2 regions of the Frankia sp. R43 genome follow, and region 2 is predicted to be linked to the other one. Evidence: riboswitches for the same ligand, from Rfam matches in the RefSeq annotation. Region 2 holds a riboswitch; the other holds the start of a gene.

Region 1 (7,935 bases), on a different contig from region 2:
GACCGTGCGGCGCACCGGCAACCTCGTCGTCGCCCTGGTCCGGGACCGCGGCGAGGACCTGCACAAGCCCCGGCTTGCCGTCCGGACCTTCGGCGACGACGCCTGGAGCCAGGCCGCGGGCGCACTGGCCGCCCAGGCCCGGTACGCCGCCGCGCTGCTGGCCGGCTCCCTGCCCGCGGACATCGAGGACACGTTCGCCGCCCGCGGGCTCACCCTGTTCCCGCAGCGCGCCGACGACCTGGCGATGGACTGCACCTGCACCGACTGGCAGCGGCCGTGCGCCCACCTCGTCGCGGCCTGCCACCAGCTCGCCGAAACGATCGACACCGACCCGTTCACCCTGCTCGCCCTGCGCGGCCGGGAACGCGACGCGCTGCTCACCGAGATCCGGCACCTGCGCCCACGCTCCCCCGCCCCCGCGACCGGCGACGTCCAGCCGGCCACGGCGCCGCCGACCGACCCGGCCGGGTTCTGGACGTCTCCGGATCCTCAACGGACGGCTCCGGACCCGGCCAGCTGGACGTCGCCGGGCTCCGAAGGCCGCCGCGAAGGCACGGCTGACCGGAGCGGGCCCACGGGACGTCCCGACATCCTGCTGGACCTGTGCGGGCCGCTGGTCGTGGAACCGTTCGGCGATCTGCGCGAGGTGCTGCGCCCGGCCTACCGGATCCTCACCACGCCCCGGGCGTCACCCGCTACGACCCCGCCCGCCGTGTCTCGGGCAGACGGGGCCGGATCTCGGGCACGCCGCGGTGGCGGCTGACCTCCACCGGCAGGCCGTAGACCTGCTCCAGGACGTCGGCGCGGTAGACGTCGGCCGGTGCTCCGGTGGTCAGGACGCGGCCGCCGTGCAACAGGGCGACCTGGTGGCAGAAGCGCGCCGCGAGGTTCAGGTCGTGAATGGCCATCAGCACATGGAGGTCGCGCTCGGCGGCCAGGGTGTGCACGAGGTGCAGGGTCTCGACCTGGTGGCGCAGGTCGAGGGCGCTGGTCGGCTCGTCCAGGAGCAGCACCCGGGGCTGCTGGGCGAGGGCGCGGGCGATGACGACCCGCTGTGCCTGGCCGCCGGAGAGCTCGTCGACATGCCGGTCCGCGAGGGCGGTGAGGTCCAGCAGCTCCATCGCCTCGCGGACGTGGCGGGCGTCCTCGCGTGACGGCCGCAGCCGGGTGTGCGGGGTACGGCCGAGCATGACGGCCTCGGTGACGGTCAGGGCGAACGGGCCGGGCGAGCCCTGCGGGACGTACGCGGTGATCCGGGCGAGCTCCCGCGGCACCAGCCGGTGCAAGTCAGTGTCACCGAGCCGGAACGTTCCCGCCTTCGGCCGGTGGACGCGGCAGATGCCCCGGATGAGGGTGGACTTCCCGCTGCCGTTCGGGCCGAGCAGGCCGACGACGGTTCCCCGGGCCACGGTGAGGTCCAGGTCGGTGAGCACCATCCGGCGCCCGTAGGCGAAACACGCGCCGCGGATGTCGAGGGTGGGCTCCGGCGCGGTCACCGGCGGTGTGCTCGCAGCCGGGGCGCTCACAGGAACTGCCTGCGGCGGGTCAGGACGAGGTTGATGAACAGCGGCGCCCCGAGGAAGGCGACGACGATCCCGACCGGGATGACGGCCGGGGCGAACAGGGTGCGCCCGGCGGTGTCGGCGGCCAGTACCAGCAGGGCACCGGCGATCGCGGCGAACGGCAGCAGGAAGCGGTGATCGGCCCCGACGATCAGCCGGGCGATGTGCGGGGCGACCAGCCCCACGAATCCGATCACGCCGGTGAAGCTGACGATGACCGCGGCCAGCATCACCGCCAGCAGGCTGCACACCAGCCGGGTGCGGGTGACGTCCACACCCAGGCTGCGCGCGGCGTCGTCGCCGGCGAACGCGATCGCGTTGAGGTTGGCGGCCTGTCCGGTCAGCAGCACCAGCGCGACACCGACCGGCACCCCGACCGCGGCGACCTGGCCCCAGGTCGCCGCGTTGACGCTGCCGAAGCTCCACCGGACGATCTCGGCCAGCTGGTTCTCGCTGGCGATGTACTGCATCGTCGAGGTGAGCGCCTGGAACAGGTAGGTCAGCGCCGTCCCGACCAGGATGAGGGTGACCGGCGAGGCGCCGCGCAGCCAGGACAGGCCGAGCAGCAGGCCCGCGCAGAGCAGATCGTCTGCATCGCCTTGCAGATGATGCAGGCGTTCTCGTACAGTTCGTCGCGCCGTGGTGTTCGGGAAGCCGGTGTGGAACCGGCGCGGCCCTCGCCACTGTTATCGGGATGTCACCGGCCAGTCCCCGCCCGTCGGGGAGTCACTGAGCGTCGGAATCGTCGCCTGGGAAGGCGGCCGGTGTCGCACCACCCGTCAGCCAGGAGACCGGCCACGGCACCCCCGCGAATCCGTCCACGAGGTGCTGGAAGGCGGCTTCACTCCGCATGCGCGCACGTCTGGTGGCCCTGAGCGCCACTCTCCTTCTCATCCCCGCACTGCTGGCGGGCTGCGGCGACGACGATCCGTCGCCGGCCGCCGCCGACGCGGGCACGGACGCCCGTGGCTGCGTCAGTTCGTTCGACGAGAACACCGACTACTTCCCGGTGCATTCGACGCTGGAGTACGCGAAGAACTTCACGATCACCTACGAGAAGGCCTACCAGGTCGTCACGGTGAAGGAGCCGTACCCGGACGGCAAGCCCGAGTCGTACGTGCTGTACCGGTGCGGCACCCCGAAGCCGGAGCTCACCGGTGACCTGGCCGACGCACCGCGCATCGAGACCCCGATCACCAGCCTCTACTCCGGCTCGACGACCCACCTGCCGCTGCTGGCCGACCTGGGCCGGCTCGACGTCCTCACCGGGGTGGCGACCGGCACCTATGTGATCAACAAGGAGGTGCGCGGCCTCGTCGACGCGGGCAAGGTCGTCGAGTACGCCAGCAACGGCCAGATCGACACCGAGCGGGTCGTCACCGGGGCGCCGGACGTGCTGATGACCGACGGGTACGACGTCCCCGAGTTCCAGAAGCTGCGTGACGCCGGCGTTCCCGTCGTCGCCAACGCCGAATGGCTCGAGGGCGACCCGCTGGGGCGCGCCGAATGGGTGAAGTTCATGGCGGCGTTCACCGGCGACGAGGAGAAGGCCACCAAGGTCTTCGACAGGATCGAGACCGACTACGACGCGATCGCCGCCAAGGTCCCGGACGAGAAGGCGGTGCCGGTGCTGGTCGGCAGCATGTACCAGGGCACCTGGTACATGCCCTCGGGTGGCAGCTACGTCGCCAAGCTGCTCGCCGACGCCGGCGCCAGCTACCCCTGGGCCGACTCGACGGACGCCGGCAGCCTCGAGCTCGACTTCGAGACCGTCTTCACCAAGGCCGGCAGCGCGAAGATCTGGCTCGCCGACGGCGAGTGGAGGAAACTGGGCGACATCACCGCCGAGGACGCGCGCTACGGCCAGCTCACGGCCGTCCGCGACGGCCAGGTGTGGGACAACAACCTCGTCACCAACACCGACGGCGGCAACGACTACCGGGAGCGCGGCGTGGCCCGGCCCGATCTCGTCCTCGGTGACCTCGCCGCCATCCTGCACCCGGACGCCTTCCCGAACCACACGTTCGCCTTCTACCAGCAGCTGAAGTAGTGACGGCGCTGTTCAGAGCGGCCGCGGAGGCGTCCACCAACCCGGTGGCGCCTCCCGGCCCGGCCCCCACACCACCACCCGTGGTGGCAGCACCAGCGGTCGCCTCCGCGTCATCGGAGGCACCGGTGCCCGCGGTGGCGCCGGCGACCTCGCTGGCATCCGCGAACCGGGCCGCCGCCGGCAGCCAGGGTGCCAGCGGCAGTCCGAGTGCCAGCGGCAGTCCGGGTGCCGTCGGACGGCGTCGGGCCCGTGCCGCGGTCGTCCTCGGCGGGCTCGTCGCCGGCCTGGTCGCGATGTTCCTGCTGGCCCTGGCGGTCGGCTCGGTCTCCATCCCGCTCGACGAGACCCTGCGGGTGCTCGTCGGAAGCGAACCGCACGACCACCGGTGGACGATCGTCATCCGCGAGATCCGGCTGCCTCGGGCGCTCACCGCCGCACTCGCCGGGGCGGCGCTCGGCGTGGCCGGACTGCAGATGCAGACCCTGTTCCGCAATCCGCTCGCCGACCCCTACTCCCTCGGCGTCAGCTCCGGGGCCAGCTTCGGGGTCGCCGCCGTCGTCGCCGGGGTCGGCGGCTCCGCCGGAGTGTTCACCGCCGGTGTCGCCGGCAGCGGCCGGTTCGGGGTGGTCGTCGCCGCGGCGGTCGGTGCCGCCGCCGTCCTCGGTGCCGTGCTCGTGCTCGCCCAGTGGGTGCGGTCCGTCGTCACCCTGCTCGTCATCGGCGTCATCCTGAACAGCGCCGTCAGCTCACTGGTCAGCCTGCTGCTCACCTGGACGGCGCCGGAGCGGGCCGTCCAGTACTGGATCTGGTCGCTGGGCAGCTTCTCCGGGACGTCCAACAGCGATCTCGCCGTCTTCACGCCCATCGTGGGTGTCGGGCTCGGCGTCGCACTGCTGACCGTCAAACCGCTCAACGCGCTGCTGCTCGGCGAGAACTACGCCCGCACCCTCGGCCTGCGGCTGCGCCGGGTCCGCGTGGTCACCCTCGTCGGCGCGTCGGTGCTCGCCGGCTCGGTGACCGCGTTCTGCGGGCCCGTCGCCTTCCTCGGCATCGCCGTGCCGCACATCGCCCGCCGCCTGCTCGGCAGCGCCGACCACCGGCTGCTCGTCCCGGCGACGCTGCTCACCGGCGCGCTGGTCGCGCTGGCCTGCTCGATCGCCGCGCAGCTGCCCGGTACCGACCAGGTGCTGCCGATCAACGTCGTCACCTCGCTGCTCGGTGCTCCGATCGTGATCGCGGTGCTGCTGCGGGCCCGCGCCGCCGCGGCGGGGGCCGCCTGATGCCCGCCGCCGCTCCGGTGCCACCGGTGCCACCCGAGACGCCAGGCCCACCCGAGACGCCAGGCCCACTCGAGACGCCGGGGACGCCCGGGACGCCGGGGCTGGCAGGAACACCCGGGCTGTGCCTGGACGGGCTCGCGGTCGGCTACCGCCGCCGCCGAGCGCGCCACCGGGTCCTCGACGGCCTGACCGCGACCGCACCCCGCGGGCAGCTCACCGTGCTGCTCGGCCCGAACGGCATCGGCAAGTCCACCCTGCTGCGCACCCTCGCCGGCCTGCAGCCGGCACTGGCCGGGCGGGCCCTGCTCGACGGATCGGACCTCAACCGGCTCAGCGGAGCCGAACGGGCCCGGAAGGTCAGCACCGTGCTCACCGACCGCGTCCAGGTCGGGCTGCTCACCGCCGCCGACCTCGTCGGCCTCGGCCGCCACCCACACACCGGCCCTACCGGCCGGCTCGCCGACACCGACCGGGCCGTCGTCGGCTGGGCCCTGGCCGCCGTCGGCGCGTCCCAGCTCGCCACCCGCGACGCCGACGAGCTCTCCGACGGCGAACGCCAACGGGTGATGATCGCCCGCGCACTCGCGCAGGAACCGTCACTGATCCTGCTCGACGAGCCGACCGCGTTCCTCGACGCGCCGAGCCGGGTCACCGTCACCGCGCTGATGCGCCGCCTCGCCCGCGAACGCGACCTCGCCGTCGTCGTCTCCACCCACGACCTGGAACTGTCGCTGCGGGTCGCCGACCAGGTCTGGCTCCTCGACCGCGCCGGCAACCTCCACACCGGCAGCCCGCGGGAGGTCATCGGCTCCGGCGCGGTCAACACCACCTTCGACGGCGACGACCTGCGTTTCGACCCCACCACCCGGACCTTCGAGCTCCACGGCGACGCGGCGCGGTGGGACGAGGCGACGCGCTGAGCGTGCCCACGATGGCCGCGGAAGCCGCGCCCACCAGGTGCCACGCCCGCCACAGGTGCCGTCAGAGAATCTCCTCCCGCACCGCGACGAAGCACGATTCCCGGACGAGGTCGTCCTCGTTGCGGTCGAGGTTCTCGGCGAACCAGGCCATCCGCCGGCGGATGCCGTCGAGGTCGTCGAAGTAGACCTCGTTCACCGCGTCGTACGGCCATTCGGCCTCGGCGCCTGCCTCGGCACCGGCACCGGCACCGGCACCTACGGTCAGCAGGGGATGGTTCTGGATGTAGGCGAGCCCGCGGACCTCGGCGGGAATCGGCACCACGCCGACGGTGCCGGCGCGACTGCGCCACCGGTCGAAGAACTGCGCGAGGGTCAGATCGGTGGCACGGCGGGCCAGCGCCATCTGTTTGAGGCCCGGGCCTCCGTCCTGACGCTGCCGCTGTATCCATTCGTCGCCGCGCATCACATGCTCGTGTGCCACCACGACGCCGGTGGACTCCAGCTCCACCGCCTCGCCCAGCAGGGCGTTCGCGGCCGCGCCCTCGGGCGAGGCCGACCAGGCCTCGAACCGCAGCAGGTGCTCCTCGTCCGCGAACCACTGCAGCCCGACACCGTCGTGCGGCGCCTCGGGGGTGACCTCGGCCAGCACGGTGCCGGCCGCCAGGCGCAGCGGTCGAGCCGGCGGCGGGGCTGTCGCCGCGGCGCCGACGGCGGCACGCCAGGCGGCGGCGAACCGGTCCGACGCGCACGCCCGGGTGACGAACAGGAACCGTTTGATCACATGATCTCCTCTGTCGTCCCGCTCCGTCGCGTCCACCCGTCGCCGGTATCTTCGGGCAGGTGGTGGCGGGCAGTCCGGCGAAAGCGCGAACCGGCGTCCCGAGCCGACAAAGTAGGAAACGTGTGACACGGTAATCCCCAGGAGCGGAGGATTCCGGCCGTCAGGGCGCCTGAGACAGAATCCCGAACTTCGGGAAGCCCTTGCGACCAGACAAGAGTTGAGGATAGCGGTCGTTGGCACGACCAGAATCCCATGATCTTCGAGCGGCGACGTCGGGCCGCGCCTCGGGAAGCCGTTGCGACCAGACAAGAGTCGAGGATAGTGGCCGTTGGGACGACCAAGATCCCATGATCTTCGAGCGGCGGCGGCCTCAGCCGCACCCTCGGCACTATTGATCTTGGTGGGCGTGATTTCGCGACGGACACCCGGACCCGGACGACCAGAATCCTTTGCTCTTCGAGCCGCCGCGGGTGCGGCTACGGCAGCTACCGCCGGGTACGGCCACGGCGATATCGTCGCCAGGTGTCGATTGCTGTTGGCCCAGGTGGGCGCGCTCCCGATGTCCCGGACGCGGTGCCCCGGCGGTCGGTGCTGCTGATCGGAATGGGCGTCGGTGACCCGGAGTCGCTCACCTACGAGGCCGGTCGGGCGCTGGCCGGTGTGGACGTCCTGTTCACGGTCGACAAGGGTGCCGCGAAGGCCGACCTCAACGCGCTGCGGGGCGAGATCTGCGCCCGGTATGCCCGGCCCGGCCTGCGTCTCGTCGAGCTGGCCGAGCCGGAACGCGACCGGGCGCCCGACGACTACGCGGCCGAGGTGCGCCGCTGGCATGCCGCCCGCGCCGAGGTGTGGGCGCGGGCGCTGCTGGCGGAGCTCGCCGACGGCGACCGGGGCGCGTTCCTGGTGTGGGGCGACCCGGCGCTCTACGACAGCTCGCTGCGGATCCTCGACGACGTCCGCTCGCGCGGGCTGGTGGACGTCGACGTGACGGTGATCCCCGGCATCTCCAGTGTGCAGGCGCTGGCCGCCCGGCACCGGATCGCGCTGAACAGCATCGGCGGGGCGGTCCACCTCACCACCGGCCGGCGGCTCACCGCCGAGGTGGCGGGCCAGGACTCGGTCGTCGTGCTGCTCGACGGCGCGGCGGCCTGGCGGGACATCCCCGACACCAACCAGTGGGACATCTACTGGGGTGCCTACCTGGGCGGGCCCGACGAGATCGCGATCGCCGGCCCGCTCGCCGAGGTCGGGGACGAGATCGCGGCGATGAAGCAGGCCGCCCGGGCCCGCAAGGGCTGGATCATGGACGTCTATCTGCTCCGACGACGGCCTTGACCGGAGC
Region 2 (7,935 bases):
CCAGTCCGACCAGCCTCGCGACGGTGTACGGCTATCCCCGGCAAGGAAGCAACCGGGAGCTCAAGAAGGCCACCGAGGCGTACTGGGCAGACACCAGCGACCCGGAGCGGCTGCTGGCGACGACCCGCCAGCTGCGCCGAGAGCGGGTGGAGCTACTGCGCGCCGCCGGGATCGAGGAGATCCCGAGCAACGACTTCTCCCTCTACGACCATGTGCTGGACGCCGCCGTCCTGCTCGGCGCGATCCCACCGCGGCACCGCGAGACGGTCCCGGACGTGAGCACCCCCCAGGGCCGGCTGGACCGCTACTTCGCCATGGCTCGCGGCAACGACCAGGTCGAGCCCCTGGAGATGACGAAGTGGTTCGACACCAACTACCACTACCTGGTGCCCGAACTCGGCCCGGACACCGCCTTCGCTCTGGACCCGGACAAGCCGCTGCGTGAGTTCGCCGAGGCCAGGGATGCCGGTGTGATCACCCGCCCGGTACTGGTCGGCCCGGTGACCTTCCTGCTGCTGGCGAAGCCCGCGGCGGACGCCGGCGAGGGCTTCGAGCCGCTGTCGCTGCTGGACCGGATCGTGCCGCTGTACGCCGACCTGCTCCAGCGCCTGCGCGCCGCGGGCGCGGAGTGGGTCCAGCTCGACGAGCCGGCCCTGGTCCAGGACCAGCCCGCGGTCGTCCTCGACGCGCTGCGCGGCGCGTACGCCACCCTGACCGCCGTGGTGGACCGGCCGAAGCTGCTGCTCGCCACCTACTTCGACCGGGTCGGTGACGCGCTGCCAGTGCTGCGTGACAGTGACCTCGACGGCGTCGCGCTCGACTTCGTCGGCCCGGCGGCGGCGAACCTGGCCGCCCTCACCGCGGCCGGCGGCCTCGGAGGCAAACGCCTGGTCGCCGGTGTGGTCAACGGTCACAACATCTGGGCCGCCGACCTAGCCGCCGCCCTTGACACCCTGGAGAGCCTGCGGGGCCTGGCCGGGCGGGTCGACGTCTCGGCGTCCTGCTCGCTGCTGCACGTGCCGCTCGATGTCGCTCTCGAGCGTGACCTGGACCCGGAGATCGCCGGCTGGCTCGCGTTCGCCCGGCAGAAACTCGACGAGATCGTCACCCTCACCCGCGGTCTGACCGCCGGCCGCGCGGCCGTCGCCGACGCCGTGAACGCCCGTGCCGAGCGGCTCGCCGCGCGCGCCGCGTCACCGCTGGTACGGGTCGACGCCGTGCGGCACCGGGCCGCCGCCGTCACCGACGCGGACCTGCACCGGGCCAGCCCCTACGGAAAGCGCGACCAGATCCAGTCCGAGCAGCTGAACCTGCCCCTGCTGCCCACGACCACCATCGGGTCGTTCCCGCAGACCCCGGGCCTGCGCCAGGCACGGGCCGCGCTGCGCGCCGGCACCCTGAACCCGGACAGCTACCTCGCCGCGATGCGCGACGAGATCCGGGACGTGATCGCCGAGCAGGAGGAGTTCGGCCTGGACGTCCTCGTCCACGGCGAGCCCGAGCGCAACGACATGGTCCAGTACTTCGCCGAGCAGCTCGACGGCTACCTCGCGACGACCGACGGCTGGGTGCAGTCCTACGGCTCCCGCTACGTCCGCCCGCCGATCATCCTGGGCGATGTCTCCCGCCCGAAGCCGATGACCGTCGAGTGGGCCACTTACGCCCAGAGCCTCACCGACAAGCCGGTGAAGGGAATGCTCACCGGCCCGGTCACCATGCTGGCCTGGTCGTTCGTCCGCGACGACCAGCCGCGGGCCGACACCGCGCGGCAGGTCGCGCTCGCCCTGCGCGACGAGGTGACCGATCTGGAGGCCGCCGGGATCCGGGTGATCCAGGTCGACGAGCCCGCGCTGCGCGAGACGCTGCCGCTGCGGAACGCCGACCGGGCCGACTACCTGGCGTGGGCGGTCGAGTCCTTCCGGCTGAGCACCTCCGGCGTGCGTGACGAGACCCAGATCCACACCCACATGTGCTACGCCGAGTTCGGCGACGTGCTCCAAGCCATCATCGATATGGACGCCGACGTCATCAGCCTGGAAGCCGCCCGCTCGAAGATGGCGATCGTCGCCGACCTCGCCCGCGCCGACTACCCCAACGAGGTCGGCCCGGGCGTCTGGGATATCCACTCCCCGCGGGTGCCCTCGGTCGCGGAGATCACCGAGCACCTGCGGGTCGCGACCGACGTGTTCCCGGCTCGGCGGCTGTGGGTCAACCCCGACTGTGGGCTGAAGACCCGCGGCTACCCCGAGGTACGCGAGACCCTCACCAACCTGGTCGCCGCGGCCCGTCAGGTGCGCACACAGGTCTGACCGCCTTATCCCGCTCGCGCGGGTGTGGGGGCCGGGCACCGAGAACGCTCCGCCCCCACACCTCGGCGCCGCACCGGACCGCATCGATCACCTGACCGAGCGGTATCGCCCACATCGCCGACCGGAGCCACGCCTGCACAGCAGAACATATGTGAAGATGTGAGCTGGTCTTATGCGGGATGGGTGAGGCTGATGGGTAAGCATCCCGAACCGCTCCAGGTCGAGATCGACGGCACCGAAATGGTGCTCCTTGAAGCGGCCGTCTACGAACAGCTGCGCGCCCACCACAGGCAGCTCGGCGCCCAGTCCGCCCGAATGCACGAACTACGGCACCGCGTGGAACTTCTCGATGCCTGTCTCGATGATCTGATGCTTCACGTGCTCCAGCTGCCGGCGTGCCCGGAATGCCCCGGTGCCGAATGCTCGGCGACCGAGCTCGACTGCCCTCGGCGGAGACTTCTCACGCTTCTCACCAACCGTCCCACCGGTGAGGCGACTCGCCGGGTCAACAAGCGGCGACGCACGCGCCGCTGATTCCCCGACGTCAGCGCATGTCTCCGCCCTGATCTCGCCCAGCCGTCGTCGACAACGAGAGCACCCGCTCGGTCAGGACCGTGACCGGGCGGGTGGTCGTGTTTCGTCGGTTCCGGTCAGGATGAATCCGCTTCCTGACCGTGACGAGTCAGTTCTCGGTCACATTCCCGGCCGGCCAGCCGGCCGCGTCGAGATCGATCTCCGGATACACCGGGAAGCGGGACAGCAGGTCCGCGACGCGTGCTCGTGCGGCCTGGGCGGCGCCCGCCTCGATCTCGAACTGCGCCCTGCTCGGCCGCCCCGTGCCCTCCACTCCTCTGACCTTGGTGGCCCGCAGGGTCGAGATGACGACGTCGGCGATCTCGTCCACCTCGTCGGCGCCCATGCCGAGCGTGGTGATCGCGGCGGTGCCGAGCCGCAGCCCGGTGGTGTACCACGGCCCGTTGGGGTCGAAGGGAAGGGCGTTGCGGTTGAGGGTCAGGCCGATCGACCGCAGCGCGGCCTCCGCCTGGCGGCCGCTGAGACCGAAGGTGGTCAGGTCGGCGACGATGAGGTGGTTGTCCGTTCCGCCGGTCAGCACCGGCAGGCCCTGCTCCACCAGCCGCTCCGCGAGCCGGCGGGCGTTCTCGACGATCCGCGCGGCGTAGTCGGCGAAGGCCGGCTCCAACGCCTCGCGGAAGGCGACGGTCTTCGCCGCCATCACATGCGGCAGCGGGCCGCCGAGAATCGAGGGGCAGCCCTTGTCGACCGCGTCCGCGAACTCGGCGGTGCTGAGGACGAAGCCACCCCTCGGGCCGCGCAGGGTCTTGTGGGTCGTACTGGTCACCACGTGCGCGTGGGCCACCGGGTTGTGGTCGCCGGTGAACACCTTGCCCGCGACGAGCCCGGAGAAGTGCGCCATGTCGACCATCAGCACCGCGCCGACCTCGTCGGCCATCTCGCGCAGCCGGGCGAAGTCGATGAGCCGCGAGTAGGCGCTGTAGCCGGCGAGCAGGATGAGCGGCCTGACCTCGTGCAGCTGGCGGTGGAGCGCGTCGAGGTCGATGAGTTTGGTCTCGCGGTCCACGGTGTACTGGTGGGCGTCGAAAAGCCGCGAGGAGACGTTGAGCCGATAGCCGTGGGTGAGGTGGCCGCCGGAGTAGTAGTCCATCCCGAGCAGCCGCTGTTCGTGCAGTTCCGCTCGCAGCTGGCCCCATTCCGTGGGGGTGAACTCGGCGGCGTTCTTGTGGGCGAACTTCTCCAGCAGGCGCGACTCGACCCGCTCGGCCAGGATCGCGAGGAACGCGACGATGTTGGCGTCCGCACCCGAGTGCGGCTGGATGTAGGCGTGGTCGGCGCCGAACAGCTCCCGGGCGTAGCCGGCGCCGAGGGATTCGATCCGGTCGACGTTGTCACAACCCGCGTAGAAACGCCGGCCGGCGATTCCTTCCGCGTACTTGTCGGTGAGCAGGTTGCCCTGCGCGAGCTGCACGGCGAGCGACGCGTAGTTCTCGCTGGCGATCAGTTTGATGTTGGCGCGCTGGTCGACCAGCTCCTGCACCGTGTTCGCGGCGACGGTGGGGTCCACCGAGGCGACGACATCCAGCCCGGAGAAGAAGGCCAGCGCGGCCGGATCCGCCGCGGCGCCCCTGGCCGCGAGGTAGTTCCGGCTCAGGGAGAAGTCGCTGTGCGCAGGGGCCTCAGATGACGTCATATCTCTCTCACTGTCGATGACGCAGAAGGTGGGTAACGGTCCGGCCGCCTGGCAGATGTCCCGGCGGCGGCCGGCGGGACGTGCCCGCGGCGGGAGGTGCCGGCCAGGGCGAGGTGCCGTGCTGATCGCGGCGCCTGGTCAGGCGGCCGTACCCGCTGCCGAGCCGAGGAGGTTCCGGTACACGTCACGGGTCGCGGTCGACCGGTTGAGCGTGATGAAGTGCAGGCCAGGAGCTCCGCCGGCGAGCAGCCGGGCGGACAGCGCGGTGGCGACCTCGATCCCGATCTCGCGCACCGCGGCAGCGTCCTCGGCGACCGCCTCCAGCCGCCGCGCCAACGCGGGCGGGAAGGCCGCTCCGGACAGCTGCGCCATCCGGGTGATCTGCGCGACGTTGGTCACCGGCATCACCCCGGGCACGATCGGCTCGTCACGGCCCAGCCGCGCGAGCCGCTCGACGAGGCGGAAGTAGTCATCGGCCTCGAAGAAGAACTGGGTGATGGCGTATCCCGCGCCGGCTCGGAACTTCCCGGCCAGCACGCGAGCGTCGGCATCCAGGTCGGCCGAGCGCGGGTGCTTGTCCGGGAACGCGGCCACCCCGACGCAGAAGTCACCGAGCGACCGGACGAACGCCACCAGTTCGTCCGCGTGGGTGAATCCGTCGGGATGGCGCACCCATTCACCTAGCGGATCGCCGGGCGGGTCACCGCGCAGCGCGAGAACGTTGCGGATGCCCGCACCCGCGTAGCCGCCGATCACCTGGCGCAGCTCGGCCCGCGAATGGTTCACGGCGGTCAGGTGCGCGATCGGGGTGAGAGACGTCTCGGCCGCGATCCGCTCGGAGATGCGCACCGTTCCCTCCCGGGTCGACCCACCGGCCCCGTAGGTGACCGACACGAACGACGGCCGCAACGCCTCGATCTCACGCAGCGCCGTCCACAGATGGCGTTCGCCGTCGGGGGTCTTCGGCGGGAAGAACTCGAACGAGTACGACGTCACCCCCGAGGCGAGAAAGTCGCTCATCGTGGCCGGCCGGCGCTCTTCACGCGGGCGCGCCTCGACGGATCCCATGGCGTTCACACCTGTCCTCACCCTTCAGACCTGGCGGTGGTGGGACGGGCGCCCGCCGGGCGGGAGATCCCGGGCAGGGGCCTCGGGCATCCGAGACACGGACACGCGGGCAGGCTCACGCTGATCGTCCTCCAGCACCTCGTGGAAGCATCATTCGGTGCCGTGGCCGGTCTCCTGGCTGACGGAAAACGCGTCACCGACCCGGCCTTCCCAGGCTGCGAACAGCCCAGTGACCTCCGCGTCACCGCGGAACGACCAGCGACTTCCGATCACAGTGGCGAGGGCCGCACCGGCTTCACACCGGCTTCCCGAACACCACGGCGCGGCCAGGTTATGCGCAATAGCGACACCCGACAAGGAAGGCAGGCCGGAGGGCCGAATCCGGCCCGAGATGTCGCCCCGTCATCCGTCGCCACGCCGGTGCGGCCCCGCCCGCCGTGTCTCGGGCAGACGGGGCCGGACCTCGGGCACACCGTCGTGGCGGCTGATCTCCACCGGCAGGCCGTAGACCCGTTCCAGGAGATCGGCGCGGTAGACGTCGGCCGGTGCGCCGGTTGTCAGGACGCGGCCGCCGTGCAGCAGGGCGACCTGGTGGCAGAAGCGGGCCGCGAGGTTCAGGTCGTGAATGGCCATCAGCACATGGAGGTCCCGCTCGGTGGCCAGGGTGTGCACGAGGTGCAGGGTCTCGACCTGGTGGCGCAGGTCGAGGGCGCTGGTCGGCTCGTCCAGCAGCAGCACCCGGGGCTGTTGGGCCAGGGCGCGGGCGATGACGACCCGCTGTGCCTGGCCGCCGGAGAGCTCGTCGACATGTCGGTCCGCGAGGCCGGTGAGGTCCAGCAGTTCCATCGCCTCGCGGACGTGGCGGGCGTCCTCGCGCGATGGCCGCAGCCGGGTGTGCGGGGTACGTCCGAGCATGACGGCCTCGGTGACGGTCAGGGCGAACGGGCCGGGCGATCCCTGCGGGACGTACGCGGCGATCCGGGCGAGCTCCCGCGGCGCCAGCCGGTGCAGGTCGGTTCCGCCGAGCCGGAACGTTCCCGCCTTCGGGCGGTGGACGCGGCAGACGCCCCGGATGAGGGTGGACTTCCCGCTGCCGTTCGGGCCGAGCAGGCCGACGACGGTCCCCCGGGCCACGGTGAGGTCCAGGTCGGTGAGCACCGTCCGCCGCCCGTAGGCGAAACACGCGCCGCGGATGTCGAGGGTGGGCTCCGGCGCGGTCACCGGCGGTGTGCTCGCAGCCGGGGCGCTCACAGGAACTGCCTGCGGCGGGTCAGGACGAGGTTGATGAACAGCGGCGCCCCGAGGAAGGCGACGACGATCCCGACCGGGATGACGGCCGGGGCGAACAGGGTGCGCCCGGCGGTGTCGGCGGCCAGTACCAGCAGGGCACCGGCGATCGCGGCGAACGGCAGCAGGAAGCGGTGATCGGCCCCGACGATCAGCCGGGCGATGTGCGGGGCGACCAGCCCCACGAATCCGATCACGCCGGTGAAGCTGACGATGACCGCGGCCAGCATCACCGCCAGCAGGCTGCACACCAGCCGGGTGCGGGTGACGTCCACACCCAGGCTGCGCGCGGCGTCGTCGCCGGCGAACGCGATCGCGTTGAGGTTGGCGGCCTGTCCGGTCAGCAGCACCAGCGCGACACCGACCGGCACCCCGACCGCGGCGACCTGGCCCCAGGTCGCCGCGTTGACGCTGCCGAAGCTCCACCGGACGATCTCGGCCAGCTGGTTCTCGCTGGCGATGTACTGCATCGTCGAGGTTAGCGCCTGGAACAGGTAGGTCAGCGCCGTCCCGACCAGGATGAGGGTGACCGGCGAGGCGCCGCGCAGCCAGGACAGGCCGAGCAGCAGGCCCGCGCAGAGCAGCGCCGCCGCGAGCGCGGTGGCCACCATCGTGACGTCGCCGCGCCCGGTCGAGTCGCCGAACAGGATCGTCACGGACGCGCCGAACGCCGCGGCCGAGGAGATGCCCAGGGTGAACGGGCTGACCATCGGGTTGCGCAGCAGGCCCTGCAGCACGACTCCGGCGATGGCCAGACCCGCCCCCGCGACCACGGCCAGCCCGATGCGCGGCAGGCGCAGCTCCCACACCACGGTCTGGGTGGCGAGGTCGTCGGCCGCGATGGTGATCCCGAAGGCCCGCGTCCACAGCGCCCAGCCGACGTCGCGCAGCGACACCCCGCTCGCGCCGACCGAGACCGCCGCGACGCTGGTCACCGCCAGCAGCAGGGCCCCGGCGGCCAGAATGAGAATCTTGCGGCGGGCTCGACGAGCGGCGAGACGAAACGGGTCGTCTTCCGGCGGCTCGGCCGGTCCCGCCGAATCG

Evidence for each region. Region 2 has a riboswitch for cobalamin ahead of metF (methylenetetrahydrofolate reductase [NAD(P)H]). Riboswitches for the same ligand answer to the same signal wherever they lie in the genome.
Region 1: it holds a riboswitch for cobalamin, as region 2 does, so the genes downstream of both, ACG83_RS20275 (ABC transporter substrate-binding protein) here and metF (methylenetetrahydrofolate reductase [NAD(P)H]) in region 2, are expected to answer to the same signal.

Annotation. Positions count from the first base shown of each region.
Region 1 covers NZ_LFCW01000004.1:706,261-714,195, forward strand. The annotation lists gene ACG83_RS20260 (hypothetical protein) at 1-763, shown strand, start outside; gene ACG83_RS20265 (ABC transporter ATP-binding protein) at 696-1,526, opposite strand; gene ACG83_RS20270 (FecCD family ABC transporter permease) at 1,523-2,176, opposite strand; cobalamin riboswitch at 2,186-2,377, shown strand; gene ACG83_RS20275 (ABC transporter substrate-binding protein) at 2,413-3,612, shown strand; gene ACG83_RS20280 (iron ABC transporter permease) at 3,612-4,892, shown strand; gene ACG83_RS20285 (ABC transporter ATP-binding protein) at 4,919-5,812, shown strand; gene ACG83_RS20290 (EthD domain-containing protein) at 5,874-6,593, opposite strand; gene cobF (precorrin-6A synthase (deacetylating)) at 7,197-7,928, shown strand; gene cobJ (precorrin-3B C(17)-methyltransferase) at 7,894-7,935, opposite strand, start outside.
Region 2 covers NZ_LFCW01000002.1:237,575-245,509, reverse strand. The annotation lists gene metE (5-methyltetrahydropteroyltriglutamate--homocysteine S-methyltransferase) at 1-2,309, shown strand, start outside; gene ACG83_RS08630 (hypothetical protein) at 2,502-2,843, shown strand; gene ACG83_RS08625 (glycine hydroxymethyltransferase) at 2,992-4,536, opposite strand; gene metF (methylenetetrahydrofolate reductase [NAD(P)H]) at 4,675-5,556, opposite strand; cobalamin riboswitch at 5,751-5,950, opposite strand; gene ACG83_RS08615 (ABC transporter ATP-binding protein) at 6,007-6,855, opposite strand; gene ACG83_RS08610 (iron ABC transporter permease) at 6,852-7,935, opposite strand, start outside.